Regions from separate parts of the Mesorhizobium erdmanii genome, predicted to be linked through region 1. Evidence: predicted binding sites of a transcription regulator. Region 1 holds the regulator's gene; the other holds the start of a gene.
What was found. The regulator LexA, encoded in region 1, represses DNA repair genes until DNA is damaged. The targets are predictions, from matches to a motif close to TGTTCNNNNTGTGTTCNG.
Positions count from the first base shown of each region.

Region 2: a site for LexA is predicted at 2,928-2,945, ahead of parE (DNA topoisomerase IV subunit B). Genes of this name have one in related genera too.

Region 1 covers NZ_CP033361.1:3,942,902-3,950,104, reverse strand. The annotation lists gene EB233_RS19120 (ABC transporter permease) at 1-318, opposite strand, end outside; gene EB233_RS19115 (ABC transporter ATP-binding protein) at 324-1,103, opposite strand; gene EB233_RS19110 (ABC transporter substrate-binding protein) at 1,160-2,146, opposite strand; gene EB233_RS19105 (GntR family transcriptional regulator) at 2,300-3,073, shown strand; gene EB233_RS19100 (hypothetical protein) at 3,105-3,248, shown strand; gene EB233_RS19095 (hypothetical protein) at 3,374-3,571, opposite strand; gene lexA (transcriptional repressor LexA) at 3,601-4,353, shown strand; gene EB233_RS19085 (ComEC/Rec2 family competence protein) at 4,347-6,800, opposite strand; gene gltX (glutamate--tRNA ligase) at 6,903-7,203, shown strand, end outside.
Region 2 covers NZ_CP033361.1:3,718,884-3,726,086, forward strand. The annotation lists gene EB233_RS18035 (FUSC family protein) at 1-754, opposite strand, end outside; gene parE (DNA topoisomerase IV subunit B) at 800-2,857, opposite strand; gene cpaB (Flp pilus assembly protein CpaB) at 3,095-4,021, shown strand; gene EB233_RS18050 (type II and III secretion system protein family protein) at 4,051-5,496, shown strand; gene EB233_RS18055 (hypothetical protein) at 5,501-5,770, shown strand; gene EB233_RS18060 (CpaE/TadZ family protein) at 5,806-7,020, shown strand; gene EB233_RS18065 (TadA family conjugal transfer-associated ATPase) at 7,017-7,203, shown strand, end outside.

The DNA of each region.
Region 1 (7,203 bases):
CATCGTCATCATCAGGATACCCGCAAGCAGCGTGTGGATGCGGAAGCGCAGATGGATGAAGGCGGTGCAACAACCCGCCGCGAAGCCCACGGCGAATGCGACCATGATGGCGACGAGCGGCGATGCGCCGGCAGCCAGCAGCACGCCGCAGACGCAGCCGCCCAGCGGAAAGGCGCCTTCGCTGGTGAGATCGGGAAAATTCAGCATGCGAAACGGGATCATGATGCCGAGCACGACAAAGGCCAGGATCAGGCTTTGCGCCAGCGTGACCGGTATGATCGCCACGAAGCTGGTGAGAACGTCCTGGACAAAACCCATGATGATCAGCTCGCCAGCAACATGCGGTCGGTCTTGACGGAGAAATGCCCGATCAGATCGAGAACCGTGACCCTCGCCTTCTCTTCGCCGGTGACCTCCAGAAGGACCCGGCCTGCGTCAAGCATGATCACCCGGCTACCATAGTCGACGGCGTGCTGCATGTTGTGGGTCACCATCAGGGTGGTCAGCTTCAGCGCGTTGACGGCACGCACCGTCGCCTGCATGACGATCTCGGCGGTGCGTGGGTCGAGGGCCGCGGTATGCTCGTCGAGCAGCAGCAGGTCGGGCGATCCGCCGACCGCCATGATCAGCGACAGCGACTGCCGCTGGCCGCCCGAGAGCAGGTCGACGCGCGTATCGAGGCGATTTTCAAGGCCGAGGCCCAATATCGACAACCGCTCCCTGTATGACGCAAGCCTCGTGGCGTTCAGCCCTTGCCGCAATGTGCGTTTTTGGCTGCGCAGATCGGCGAGCAGCATGTTCTCCGCCACGGTCATGCTGGCGGCGGTGCCGCGCATCGGATCCTGGAAGACGCGCGCCAATCTTGTCGCGCGCTTGTGTACCGGCATGGCCGTCACATCGGCGCCATTGATCAGGATCTTGCCGGAATCCAGCACAAGAGCTCCGGAGATGGCGTTGAGCATGCTGCTCTTTCCCGCGCCGTTGGAGCCGATGACGATGCCGAACTCGCCTGTGGCCAACGACAGGCTGAGACCGTCCAGCGCGACTTTCTCGTCGGCCTGGCCCTTGTAGAACACTTTGCGCGCGGATCGGATCTCGAGCATCGTTCCTCCCTGGCCTGAGGTGACAGCGCCCACGCCGTCACCTCGGCAGCCCGATGTCAGTCGACGATGCAGCCGCAATCGGCCATCGAGGCCGGTATCTCGATGCCGAACGCGGCCATCGTCTTGCGGGAAATCGTTGCCATGTGATCCTTGTAGGCCGGGCGCGAGGGCGCGATCGCCTTGGGATCCTTGCCTTTGAGGATCTCGGCGGCGATGTTGCCGGCATTGATGCCGACCTGCGTGTAATTGACCGCGAAGCTTGCCGGTACGGTGCCGTTGCGGACAGCGCTGTCATCGGAGTTTACGACCGGGATACCGGCCTGGCGAGCGGCAGCTGAGACAGCGGCGATCGCCGGCTGGATAAGGTTCGAAGCCGGGCCGTAGATCACGTCGGCCTTGCCGGCGAGCGAAGCGATGCGCTGCTGGATATCATTGACGTTGTCGATGCCGACTTCCACGACTTCGAAGCCGGCCGCCGGTGCGGCCGCCTTGATCTTCTCGACCAAGGCAACGTCATTGGCCTCGCCTGGATTGTACGGCACGCCGAAGCGTTTGGCGTTCGGCAGCAGCTTCTTGGTGAAGGCCATGACAGCGGCGACGTCCTGCAGATCGCTGGCGCCGGTCATGCCTTCGTCTCCGGCGTCCCACGATGGTACCAGCTTCGCCGCCACCGGATCGGTGACAGCGGCAAAGACGATCGGAATGCCGGAGCCGGCAAGCGCCTTCTTGGCGATCTGCGAGACTGGCGTGGTAATGGTGTAGATCAGCTTGGGCTGCTCCGCCTGCAGCTTGGCGATCATCTGCGGCACCAGCGATGCGTCGAAATTGGTGTGGCTTTCCGTGTAGACGACGTCCTTGCCCTCGACGAAACCATTGTCCGTCAATGCCTTCTTGAAGCCGGCTATGGCGGCGTTCAATTGCGGATGCTCGCCGAAATTGGCGATGCCGACACGGATCTGATCGGCCGCGGCGCTGCCGATTCCGACCATCAATGCGCTTGCCAGCGCCAGTCCCGACAGCCAAGCGGATTTCGACTTCAACATCATTTCCTCCCAGATTTGATCAGCGCCGCTCATCGGGCGGCTACTGCCGCGATCATGGTCAGTCGCTCGCCGCGTGTCAAACATTATATATAATTCTTGCCATACGTCCCCATGATATATAATTTTCGCAAGCCCGATGATGGACGGATCGTGATGCAGGATCAGAACAATTCCACGAAGACGGAAGCCGCCTATCAGCTGCTGCGTCGCGATATCCTGGCCACCCGCCTCATGCCGGGGGCGCCGCTCAAGCTGAGTGCGTTGCGCAGCATATACGGCGTCGGCTGGACGCCGTTGCGCGAAGCATTGTCCCGGCTTGAAGCCGAGCGCCTCGTCACCGCCATCAGCAATCGCGGCTTTGCCGTCGCTCCCGTGTCGCGAGCCGAGCTCGAGGATTTGGCGCGCGCGAGGATGGTTGTCGAAATGCCGCTGTTCATCGAATCGATCGCGAACGGCGGCAGCGAATGGGAGGACGCGGTTGTCACCGCTCACTACCGGCTCTCGCGCTGCAAGACCGCGGTCGACGACCCTTCCGATGCGGCAGTCGACAAGTGGGACGAGAGCCACGAGGCATTCCATGCGGCGCTGCTAAGTGCGGCGACGTCCAACTGGCTGTTGCGATTCCGCTCGACGATCGCCGACCAGCTGCGGCGGCATCATCGTTTTCTCGGCCTGGCGCCGACATTGCGAGCGGCGGCCGGCCTCAAGGACGGCTACGGCGAGGCAATGGACGCACTTCGCGAGGCGATCGCCATCGAGCATCACACCGCCATCATGGAGGCGGCGCTCGATCGCGATGTCGAGCGGGCAAAGGCGCTGATGACGGCGCATATCGGCTACACGCTGCACGTCTATGTCCACAGCGAAGACAACGGCGCCAACACCTACACGGCGCGCGCCGGCAGCCTGAAAGCCGTTTCCGGATGATTTCAGCGCGTCCGCGTCGAAGGCAAGGATCGTGGCAGAAGGTGCCGGTTGCCTGTTAGCCGCTGTTCCGCGCAGCGAGAAGGCAACCGGCAACGTCGTCTGCGTTATCTCCTGTGGCAACATCGATGCCCGCGCCTATGCGCAGGTCCTGGCCGGAACGGCGCCGGAGGCCTGAACCGCCAGCCGCGCCCGACAAACGGTGATCGTTGGCGTTTTGATTTCGTTTCGTTCCGCCGGGAATGGATCGACAAACCATACAAATCCACCTCGCAGGCGCCTTTGAGAAGCTGATGCCAAGCGTCACCATGCGCTAGGCCACAGGCCATTAACCATAACAATTTCAATGAAGGTGCCGGCGGCAGGATCAGCCGATAGCCGCCCTCCGCCGGGGCAGATAATTTCCGACGCCTTAACAAATTCACTAAACTTTAAACAGTTGCGGAACACAACTGGAACAGATAGGGTTTGTTCTGGGTTTGTTTTTCGATTCTGGTTCATACCCTTTGTCCAATGCCTTGGGGGGCGCCATGCTGACGCGCAAGCAACACGAACTGCTGATGTTCATTCATGAACGGCTCAAGGAAAGCGGCATCCCGCCCTCCTTCGACGAGATGAAGGAAGCGCTCGATCTCGCCTCCAAATCGGGCATCCATCGCCTGATCACGGCACTGGAGGAACGTGGTTTCATCCGCCGGCTGCCCAACCGGGCACGCGCGCTGGAAGTGCTGCGGTTGCCGGATTCGATCGCGCCGGGCCTCAACGCGGCAAAGAAGTTCTCGCCGAGCGTCATCCAGGGCAGTCTTGGTCAAGGCGGTGTTGGTCAAGGCGGCCTCGGCCGCCAGATCAAGCCGGCGCCGTCGCGCTTGCCTGCGGCCGGCAATGACGACGACGCGGTTCCCGCCGTGTCGATCCCGGTGATGGGCCGTATCGCCGCCGGTGTGCCGATCGATGCGATCCAGCATCAGACACATTCGATCTCGGTGCCGCCGGACATGATCATGGGCGGCGTGCATTACGCGCTGGAGGTCAAGGGCGACTCGATGATCGAGGCCGGGATCTTCGATGGTGATACGGTCATTATCCGCAACGCCGACACGGCTAGCCCGGGCGAGATCGTCGTGGCGCTGGTCGACGAGGAGGAAGCGACCCTGAAGCGGTTCCGCCGCAAGGGCGCCTCGATTGCCCTTGAAGCCGCCAACCCCGCCTACGAGACGCGCATCTTCGGGCCGGACAGGGTCAAGGTGCAGGGCAAGCTCGTCGGGCTGATCCGGCGCTACTGAGCAGGGACGGCGGCCGGCTTTCCGGGTTTTTGATAGGGCGGCAGCCCCCTCGCCTCGCGTGAATATTTTCGCTGCTCGTGCCAAGGCCGATACGGCCCGTCCACCGCGAAGCTGACGATTGGCGGACTGGTCGCCGATTGGCGGTCGAAGAAGACGGCGGCGCTACCCTTGCGGGCGAGTTGCCGTTTGGTGACGACGAGAACCAGCGGATTGTGGCAGGCGTCGTAGCCGGTCGCGTCATTGACGACGATCAAATCGGCGAAACCGCAAGCCTTCCACGTATCCTTGCGGTCCTCGACATGCGCGATGATCGCGCCGGACGGATGCCGGGCGAGACAGACGCCGTCCGTGCAATAGAATGGCGCTCCTGGGGGCAGATTGACGGCATCGGCAATGTCGAATCGCCCGTCTGCCTCGTTGAACATCTCCGGCACGACGATGGTTTCGGCTGCCAGCGCGCGTTTCCAGTTGTCGACGGTGAACTCGTTCGGACGAGCCCGGTTGACCGCGAGTTCGCCCCCGCCAATCGGCAACGCGACCAGCCGCGCATCTTCGGAGATCAACACATCGGGCGTACGCGTATCCGACACCGTCAGCAGGCCGGCAAGCGCGAATGGAACTGCGGCAAGCCGCAGCCAGGTTGTCGCCATCGTTGCGATAACGAGGGCGACTGTCACCAGCAGTACGGATTGCTGCGAGATCAGCCCGACCGCATCGACCGGCGAGCGTTCCGATATCCAAGCCGATATCGCGATCATCGCCGTCAGGCCCTTGCCCATCAGGTAAAGGGATGGCGCATCCAATCCGAACGGCATCAGCAACGCACTGGCAACGGCCAGGAACATCACCACTGACACAATTGGCATGACAGCCAGGTTGGCGAACAGGCTGAGCGGCGACACACGCTGGAAATGCCAGATGGCAAACAGCGCCGTGGCGCAGCCGGCAATGATCGAGGTCATCGCCAATCCGCCTGTCGCCAGCAGGAACTTTCGTGTCAGAAATCCAGGCAAGGATCGCTTTGGCGGGGGCGGTCTGGTCTTTCCCGCATGGTGATCAGCCCAGCCGGCATAGGCCCCGACCAGGGCTGCCGTTGCGGCGAACGACATCTGGAAGCTCGGGCCGACCACTTCGTGCGGCGACACCACGATGACGGCAATCGCCGAGATCGCCAGATTGCGCATTGTCAGCGCGGCGCGATCGAAGAGGACGGCCGTCAGCATCACGGCCAGCATGATGAAACTCCGTTCGGCGGCAACGACGACGCCGGAAATCACCAGATAGGCGGCGATCGATAAGAGGGCCGCGGCGGCCGCGTATTTCTTCACCGGCCGACGCGCGGAGAAGACCGGGAACAGCGCAAAGGCGCCGCGCAGCAGGCCCATGATGGTGCCGGCGACGAGCGCCATATGCAGTCCCGAAATGGAGATGATGTGATAGATGCCGGTACGCCGCATCGCTTCGTTGATTTCATCGGGAATGCCGGCGCGCACGCCGACGATCAGCGCCGCCGCGATCTCGCCTTCGGCACCGCCGACGGTGGCTCGGATATGATCGGCAATGGCTTCGCGCGCATTTTCTATTCCAGAGAAAAGGCGTGCCGTGAGGGGCATCTCGCCATCGGCGGCCGCGACCAGCTTTGGATTGCCGAGAAAGAAGCCGCTGCCGCCTATGCCGGCGAAATAGCTGTCGAAGGAGAAATCGTAGCTGTCCGGCCGCACCGGACCGGTCGGCGGCAATAGTTTGGCGTAGCCTGTGACCAAGGAACCAGCGGTCATTTCCACCGGGATATCGCGCGCCGAAAGCCGGACCCTTTCCGGCGCATAGCGCAGTTTCGGCCGGTCGGTCGACGTCACGTCTATGGTCAGTCGGATGCGGCCGGTCTCCATCCGGTCGAGCGAGACGACGCGGCCGGTCACTTGCGTCGAGATTTCGGAACCCAGCATCTGGGTACCCGCCCGCCGTGTCTCGACCTTGGCGGCAAGCAGGCCAAGCGCGCATAGCAATGCCGCCATGAAGCCCAGATGGGTTTTCGGCCAGGAACGCGAGACCAAGGCACAGACCGCCATCAGCACGACGACCGCGACAGGCCTTGCAAAATCAGGCTCCGCGTCAAGCGAATAATAGCCGATCACTCCAGTGGCCAGACAGACCGGCACCAGCAGGAAGGCGATGCCACGGTCAAGCTCGAGCTCGGCCGCCTTGGCCACGCCATGGCGCAGGCGAGGCAAGGAAACCTGGCCAAGTTGCCGCCGCACACGCACGATCCTGCCCGAGGCAGGGGACTGAAGCGGCGCCGGGTTATCCGCCTGCGACGGCCGGCTGCCGGGCGCGGGCACGAGAGGCGATGGCAGGGGGGTTGCCAAAGGCATCGCAAACAGCGACCGCTCGCTGACGCCAACGCTGGCGTCCTCGCCCTGATCCAAGCCTCGGCCTCGTCCAGCCATCGGGTCTGCCCCTTGCACCCCTGACGCCCTATGCTACATGAACGCCGGGCGCGCGAAAGTCCGCGCAGCCGCACCCCGCTTCAGATGGTTTGCGAGAGTTCCATGTCCGACAAGGTCGTCACCCGTTTTGCCCCCTCGCCCACCGGCTATCTGCACATCGGCGGCGCGCGCACGGCGCTGTTCAACTGGCTCTACGCAAAACACACGAGCGGCACGATGCTGCTGCGCATCGAGGACACCGACCGCGAGCGTTCGACCGATGCCGCGACCGCTGCCATCCTCGACGGCCTGACCTGGCTCGGCCTGTCATGGGACGGCGACGCGGTTTCTCAGTTCGAGCGCGCTCCGCGCCACCGCGAGGTGGCCGAGGAACTCGTGCGTCTGGGCAAGGCCTATTACAGCT
Region 2 (7,203 bases), 220 kb from region 1:
AAAGCAACTGGCCGATGGTGCGCCGGACAGGATGGGCGCGCGTTGCCAGGCTCGGCGCCTCCAACCTGGCATAGACCCGCATCTCGCCGAGTGTCTCTGCCTCGGCGATCAATTTTCGGTGGAGGTCGGCCAGTATGGCTGCATCGCGGCCTGAGAAGGCACCGCCCGCATAGACGGCAAGGTCGAGAATGCTGCGCTTCAGCCTTTCGATGATGGCTTCGCCTGCCAGCTTGGGCAAGATGAGCCGGCTGGTCACGCCGGCGCAGACGATGCCGAGCACGATTTCCGCGCAACGGGCGACAGCGAGATCGACGACCAGATGGGGTTGCCCGAAGGCCGGCAGGCCGATGATCATCGCCGTATAGCCGGCAAGTGCCGCGCCATAGGCCTCGGGATTGCGCAGCAGCGACGAGACGAAGGTGCTGATGCCGATCCACACGGCAAGCACCGTCACCAACAACCACGGATTGGAACCGAAGACTGTGGTGATGCCGATCGCCGCCAACCCGCCCGCCAGCGTGCCGAGCAAACGGTAGAAACCCTTGGCCAACACCATGCCCGCGACCGGTTGGGCGACGATGAACACGGTCATCATCGCCCACTGCGGATGATCGAGCTTTAGCGCATAGGCAGCCAGAAGGGCGATCAGGCCGGCCGACACGGTTCTAAGGGCGAAAATCCAGTCCGAGCGCGTTGGTCGAGTGAGGTCGGCGAACCGTGCCCCGAGATAATCTTTCAGCCGCGCCCAGGTCACATGCTCGACTCCGTATCCGCACGGACAAGGTAGGGCAGCGGGAGCCTAGATATCCAGCACTTCCGCTTCGGCGAACTCGGCGCGTTCCTGGATGAAGCGGAAGCGGGCTTCCGGCTTGGTGCCCATCAGCGCGTCGACCGCGTCCTTGGTGGCGGCCTCGGCATCGATCACATCGACCCGCAGAAGCGTGCGCTTCCTCGGGTCCATGGTGGTCTCCTTGAGCTGCGAGGCCATCATTTCGCCCAGGCCCTTGAAGCGGCCGAGTTCGACCTTGCCGCGCCCTGTGAACTCGGTGCGCAGGAGTTCGTCCTTGTGCGCGTCGTCACGGGCATACGCGACCTTGCCGCCTTGCCGGATCGAGTAAAGCGGCGGCACCGCCAGATAGAGATGGCCGCCACGCACCAGCGCCGGCATTTCCTGGTAGAAGAAGGTGATCAGCAGCGAGGCGATGTGGGCGCCGTCGACGTCGGCGTCGGTCATGATGATGACGCGGTCGTAGCGCAAATCCTCGTCGCGATACTTTGAGCGCGTGCCGCAGCCGAGCGCCTGGATCAGGTCCGATATCTGCTGGTTGGCGGCCAGCTTGTCGTTGCCGGCGCTGGCGACGTTGAGGATCTTGCCGCGCAGCGGCAACACGGCCTGGCTGGCGCGGTCGCGCGCCTGCTTGGCCGAGCCGCCGGCCGAGTCACCTTCGACGATGAACAGTTCGGCGCCGGCCGCGGCATTCTGCGTGCAGTCGGCGAGCTTGCCCGGCAGGCGCAATTTGCGCACCGCGCTTTTGCGCGACACTTCCTTTTCCTGGCGTCGGCGCACGCGCTCGTCGGCGCGCGCGATCACCCATTCGAGCAGCTTCGAGGCTTCCTGCGGATTGTCGGCCAGCCAATGGTCGAACGGGTCGCGGATCGCGGTCTCGACGATGCGGATCGCCTCGATCGTCGCCAGCCTGTCCTTGGTCTGGCCGACGAATTCCGGCTCGCGGATGAACACCGACAGCATGCCCGCCGCCGAGATCATGACGTCTTCCGAGGTGACGACAGAGGCGCGCTTGTTGCCGACGAGGTCAGCATAGGCGCGCAAGCCCCGGGTCAGCACGTTGCGGAAGCCGGCCTCGTGGGTGCCGCCTTCACCAGTCGGGATGGTGTTGCAGTAGGAATTGATGAAGCCATCGCCGCCGAACCAGGTCACCGCCCATTCGAGCGAGCCGTGGCCGCCCTGCTTTTCGCTTTTTCCGGCGAAGATTTCGCGCGTCACCTGGAAGTCGTCGCCGAGCGATGCCTTCAGGTAGTCCTTGAGACCGCCGGGGAAATGAAACTCGGCCTTGGCCGGTGTCGGATCCTTCTCCTTGATCAGCGACGGATCGCAGGTCCAGCGGATTTCGACGCCGCCGAACAGATAGGCCTTCGAGCGTGTCATGCGGTAGAGCCGGGCCGGCTCGAAGGCGCAGCCCTTGCCAAAAATCTGCTCGTCGGGATGGAAGCGGGTCCTGGTGCCGCGGCGGTTGTGGACCTCGCCGAGGTGCTCGAGGCCGCTGACCGGAATGCCGCGCGAGAATCTTTGACGGTAGAGCTGGCGGCCACGCGCGACTTCGACCTCGAGATGGTCGGACAGCGCATTGACCACGGAAACGCCGACGCCGTGCAGACCGCCCGAGGTCTCATAAACCTTGGAGTCGAACTTGCCGCCCGAATGCAGCGTCGTCATGATGACTTCGAGCGCCGGCTTCTTGTATTTCGGATGCGGATCGACCGGGATGCCGCGGCCATTGTCGGTAACGGTCAGAAACCCGTCGGCCGAAAGCTCGACATCGATGAAGGTGGCATGGCCGGCGACCGCCTCGTCCATCGAATTGTCGATGACCTCGGCGAACAGATGGTGCATCGCCTTGTCGTCGGTGCCGCCAATATACATGCCCGGCCGACGGCGCACCGGCTCGAGGCCTTCGAGCACCTCGATGTCGGCGGCGCTATAGCCCTCGCTGCCGTCCTTGGTGGCGGCCGGGCGCTTGGCCGCTGCCTGCACCAGCGGGTCCGCTGGGCGCGCCGGTGTGCGAACCGGCTGCGGCTGCTTGTCGATGTTGCCGAAAAGATCGTTGTTGTCGTCCATGCCTGCCATAGCGTCCGGTGCTGCGAATCACTCGTCGATACTGGCACGCTTTTCGGCGCCAAGCGACGGAGGTTCCTGTTACGTTCGGGGATTTGACCCCTCTTATCCTAAAACCATTCGATAACCAAGCGGGCGGAAATAGGTCCAATACCGCCGTTACGCATTCCTGATTCTTTAACAAAGCGGCCTAACGTGAGCCCAACATAACAAGAAACGGCAGGCATCAGGGGTTTCGGCGTGAGGGGCAAGGCCATAACGATGATCGGCATCGCCGCCGTTTTCGGCGCGATCTCGATCTTTGCCGCGGATTTCTGGGTCAAGAGCCAGGCCAAGCCCGATGCCGAGGAAAAGACGGCGTCGATCGCCGCTCCGGCACCGCCCAAGATCCAATTCAAAACCATCGTGGTGGCGAACGCACCGTTGCGCTACGGCATGGAACTCGACCGCGCCAAGCTGATCCAAATCCCATGGCCGCAGGATTCCCTGCCGCAGGGCGCCTTTGCCACCATTGAAGGATTGCTCGGCGAAGGCAATCGCATCGTGCTGTCGCCGATCGAAGTCAACGAACCGGTTCTGCTGACCAAGCTGTCGGGACCGAACGGCCGCGCGACGCTCTCCAACATGCTGACGCCGGGAATGCGGGCGGTCACCATCCGCACCGACGAGATCGCCGGTGTCGGCGGCTTCGTCACGCCGGGCGACCGCGTCGATGTCATGCTGACGCGCGATGCCGGTGAAATCCAGGAAGTCGCCAAGAACGCGCAAGGCGCGGCCGGTTCGACCATCACCTCCGAGATCGTGGTTTCCGACGCCAAGGTGCTGAGCGTCGGCCAGGGCGCCGACGAGCGCCAGACCACACCGCAGATCGCCAATTCCGTGACCATCGAGGTGACGACCGAAGGCGCGCAGAAAGTGGCGCTCGCCCGCACCGTCGGCACGCTGTCGCTGTCGCTTCGTTCGGCGGGCGAAGGCGGTGACGGCAAGGACGGCGTCACCACCATCTCTTCCTTTGGTGGATCGGTGGCGGGCAAGGCCCAGGCAGCAGCCGGTTCGCTCTTCGATGCGATGACGAAGGAGCCGGAGAAGCCGAAATTCAAGACGGTCATCGTGACGCGCGGCACGAAGGCCGAGGAATATAAGGTTCCCGCGCGGGACCAGAAGTAAAGCCCGGTGGGGACCGGCAGGGCGGGACAATGTTGATGCGTACCCAATATCCAATGACGGGCCGGTTGCGCTGCTTGCGCGCCCTGGCGATGGCGGTTGCTCTGGCGGCGGGCGGAATGCTCGTCTTGCCCGGCGCTGCCAAGGCGGACAATGAGATCGTCTATGTCTCCGCGACCAAGAATGCATCGATCAAGGTCGCCAAGGGCAAGCCCAAGACGATCGTGACCAGTGCCGCCTTCTACCAAATCGTCATCGGCGACCCGGAGATCGCCAACGTCAATCCGCTGACCGACAAATCCTTCTATGTGCTCGGCAACAATCTCGGCACCACCGGCATTGCGCTGTTTGACGAGAAGAAGCAGTTGGTCGGCACGGTCGACATCGAGGTGACGCTCGACACGGATCAACTGGCCAGCACCATCCGCGCCAGCGTGCCGGACGCCAAGATCAAGGTCGGCTCGGCCAATGGCCGTGTCGTGCTGTCGGGAGAGGCGGATGACGCGGTCGCCGCCGACAAGGCGAACAAGATCGCCACCCGCTTTTCCGGCAACGAGGAGGTGATCAACTCGGTCAATATCTCGTCGTCGCAGCAGGTCCAGCTCAATGTCCGCTTTGTCGAGATCAATCGCCAGGCAAGCCAGGATCTCGGCGCCAAATACAGCGCCAATTTCGCCTACGGTATCGGTGGGCGCGATGTCACCATCGATCCAGGAACCGTGCCGGCGGCCGGAACGGGCGAGATCATCGGCCGGCTGTTGTCGAACGGCGTATCGATCGATGTTGCCATCAAGGCGCTCGAAGAGCGCGGCCTCGCCCGCCGGCTGGCCGAGCCGAACCTGATTGCCCGTTCGGGGCAGACGGCGAGCTTCCTCGCCGGCGGCGAATTTCCGATCCCGGTTTCCGAGGACAACGGCAAGATCTCGGTCAGCTACAAGAAGTACGGCGTCAGCCTCGATTTCACGCCGACCGTGCTCAAGGACGGGCTGGTGAGCCTCGACATCGCGCCGGAAGTGTCCTCGATCGATGCGTCGGCCTCATACAACATCGGTACCATCTCCGTGCCCGGTTTCATCGTCCGCCGCGCCAAGACGTCGGTCGACCTGAAGAATGGCCAGAGCTTCATGATCGCCGGGCTGCTGCAGTCGCAAAACGACATCACCACATCGCGCATTCCCGGCCTGGGCAAGATGCCGGTGCTTGGACCGTTGTTCTCGTCGAAATCCTATCAGCGCCGCGAAACCGATCTGGTCATCATCGTCACGCCCTATCTGGTCAAGCCGGTCGATCCATCGAAGAAGATGGCCGAGCCGACTGACGGCACGCAGCCGGCCAGCAATGTCGACTATTTCCTCAACAACACCGAGGAAGTTAAGGCATCGGACAGCGGCCGCGCTCTGGCGCTGGCTGATGGCAGTGCCGCACGAGCCACTCCCGCCACCACGGTCGGGCATTTCCTCGACCTGCCGAAGGACTGAAGCCATGCGTCTGATCCTGAGATCGAGCATTGCCTTGCTTTTGGCCGGCTTCGCGGCCGGCTGCACCAGTGACGACTATGTGCGAAGCGAAGGGCCGACGACCGGCGCCGGCAACGCCCAGGCCGCCAACACCGTCATGCAGATGGTCGATCCGTGGAAGTACGGTGTCCAGAACACCAGGCTTCTCGTGCCTGCCAAGCGTGGCGATGCCGGACCCGTCACCCCCGATCAGGCCGCCGCTTCGAAAGCATCGCAGACGACCACGGGCAACTGACCCCAAAGGGCGATCGAGCCCACAGGCTGATAAAAATGGCAAACGGCATCAAGACACGAAAAATCCTGCTCGTATCGACGGACAGGACCTTCGTGCAGGACACGCGGACCGCATTCGCCGCATCGGAGATCATCCAGCTCTCGGCGGTGGAGAAGAATGTCACCGAGTTGCGTGGCGAGATTCAGGAGGCCGACTTCGGCGCGATCATCGTCGACATGGACGCGGCGAGGCTGGAAGAGGTCGAGTCGCTGCAGCGCATCATGCGCCGGCTGGAGGGCAAGGCGCCGGTGGTCGTGGTCACCCAGGAGTTCAACGCCGCCGCCGTGCGCATCCTGGTGCAGCTCAAGGTCGCGGACTTCCTGGTCAAGCCGATCACCACCGCCGACCTGGTCCGGTCGGTGGTGCGCACCCTGCAAGGGCCGGGGCGGGAGGAAAACACCGAGTCGCAGATCTACACCTTCATGCCGGCGGCCGGCGGCGTCGGCACCACGACGCTGGCCTTGCAGACCGCCTTCCAGCTGCATCATTCGGTGACGCGCGGCGCGTCGACCTGCGTGGTCGACCTCAATTTCCAGCAGGGTGCCTGCGCCGAATATCTCGACCTGGAGCCACGTTTCGACATCACCGAGATCGAGAACCAGCCTGAACGCCTCGATCGGCAATTGCTCGACGTGATGCTGTCCAAGCATGCCAGCGGACTTTGCGTGCTGGCGGCGCCGACGCGTCCGTCGGAGATGCGTTCGTTCAAGACCGATGTCGTGGTGCGCATGCTGGATCTCGTCTCGGCCTATTTCGACAACGTCGTCATCGACATGCCGCGCACCTGGTTTCCCTGGACGGAGACAGTGCTGCTCGGCTCCAACAAGCTCTATATCGTCGCCGAGATGACGGTGCCGTGCCTGCGCCACACGCAAAGGCTGATCCAGGCGGTGTATGAGACCGCCGGCAAGGAAGTGAAGCCGAACGTCATCGTCAACCGTTTCGAGCAGAAGATGTTCGACAACGGTATCAAGCAGGCCGATGTCCAGGAGATCCTCGGCGAGCATTTCGTCGGCGGCATTTCCAACAATTACCGGCTGGTGCGAGAGGCGGTCGACCGTGGAGTGCCTCTGCACGAGATCGACCCCAATGCCAACGTCGTCAACGATTTGAAGAAGATCATCCTTCCGGAAGAGGCGGCCGCTACTGGCACCAAGTCGAAGTCGCTGTTCGGTCTCGGCAAGGGCTTCTTGAAGAGGAAGGCCGGATGACCAGCCGTTTTTCAACCCTGCAGAACCGTGACGCGCGTCCGCAACGTCCGGCGGACTCAGCGCCGGTCGCGCATCATGCGGTCGTCATCCCGAGCAGCCGAAAGGCCTTGCCGGCAAAGCCGGATGTCGCGCCGGCCAAGAACGCCAACAAGGTGCTCGATGCGCGCGTGCGCATTCACCGGA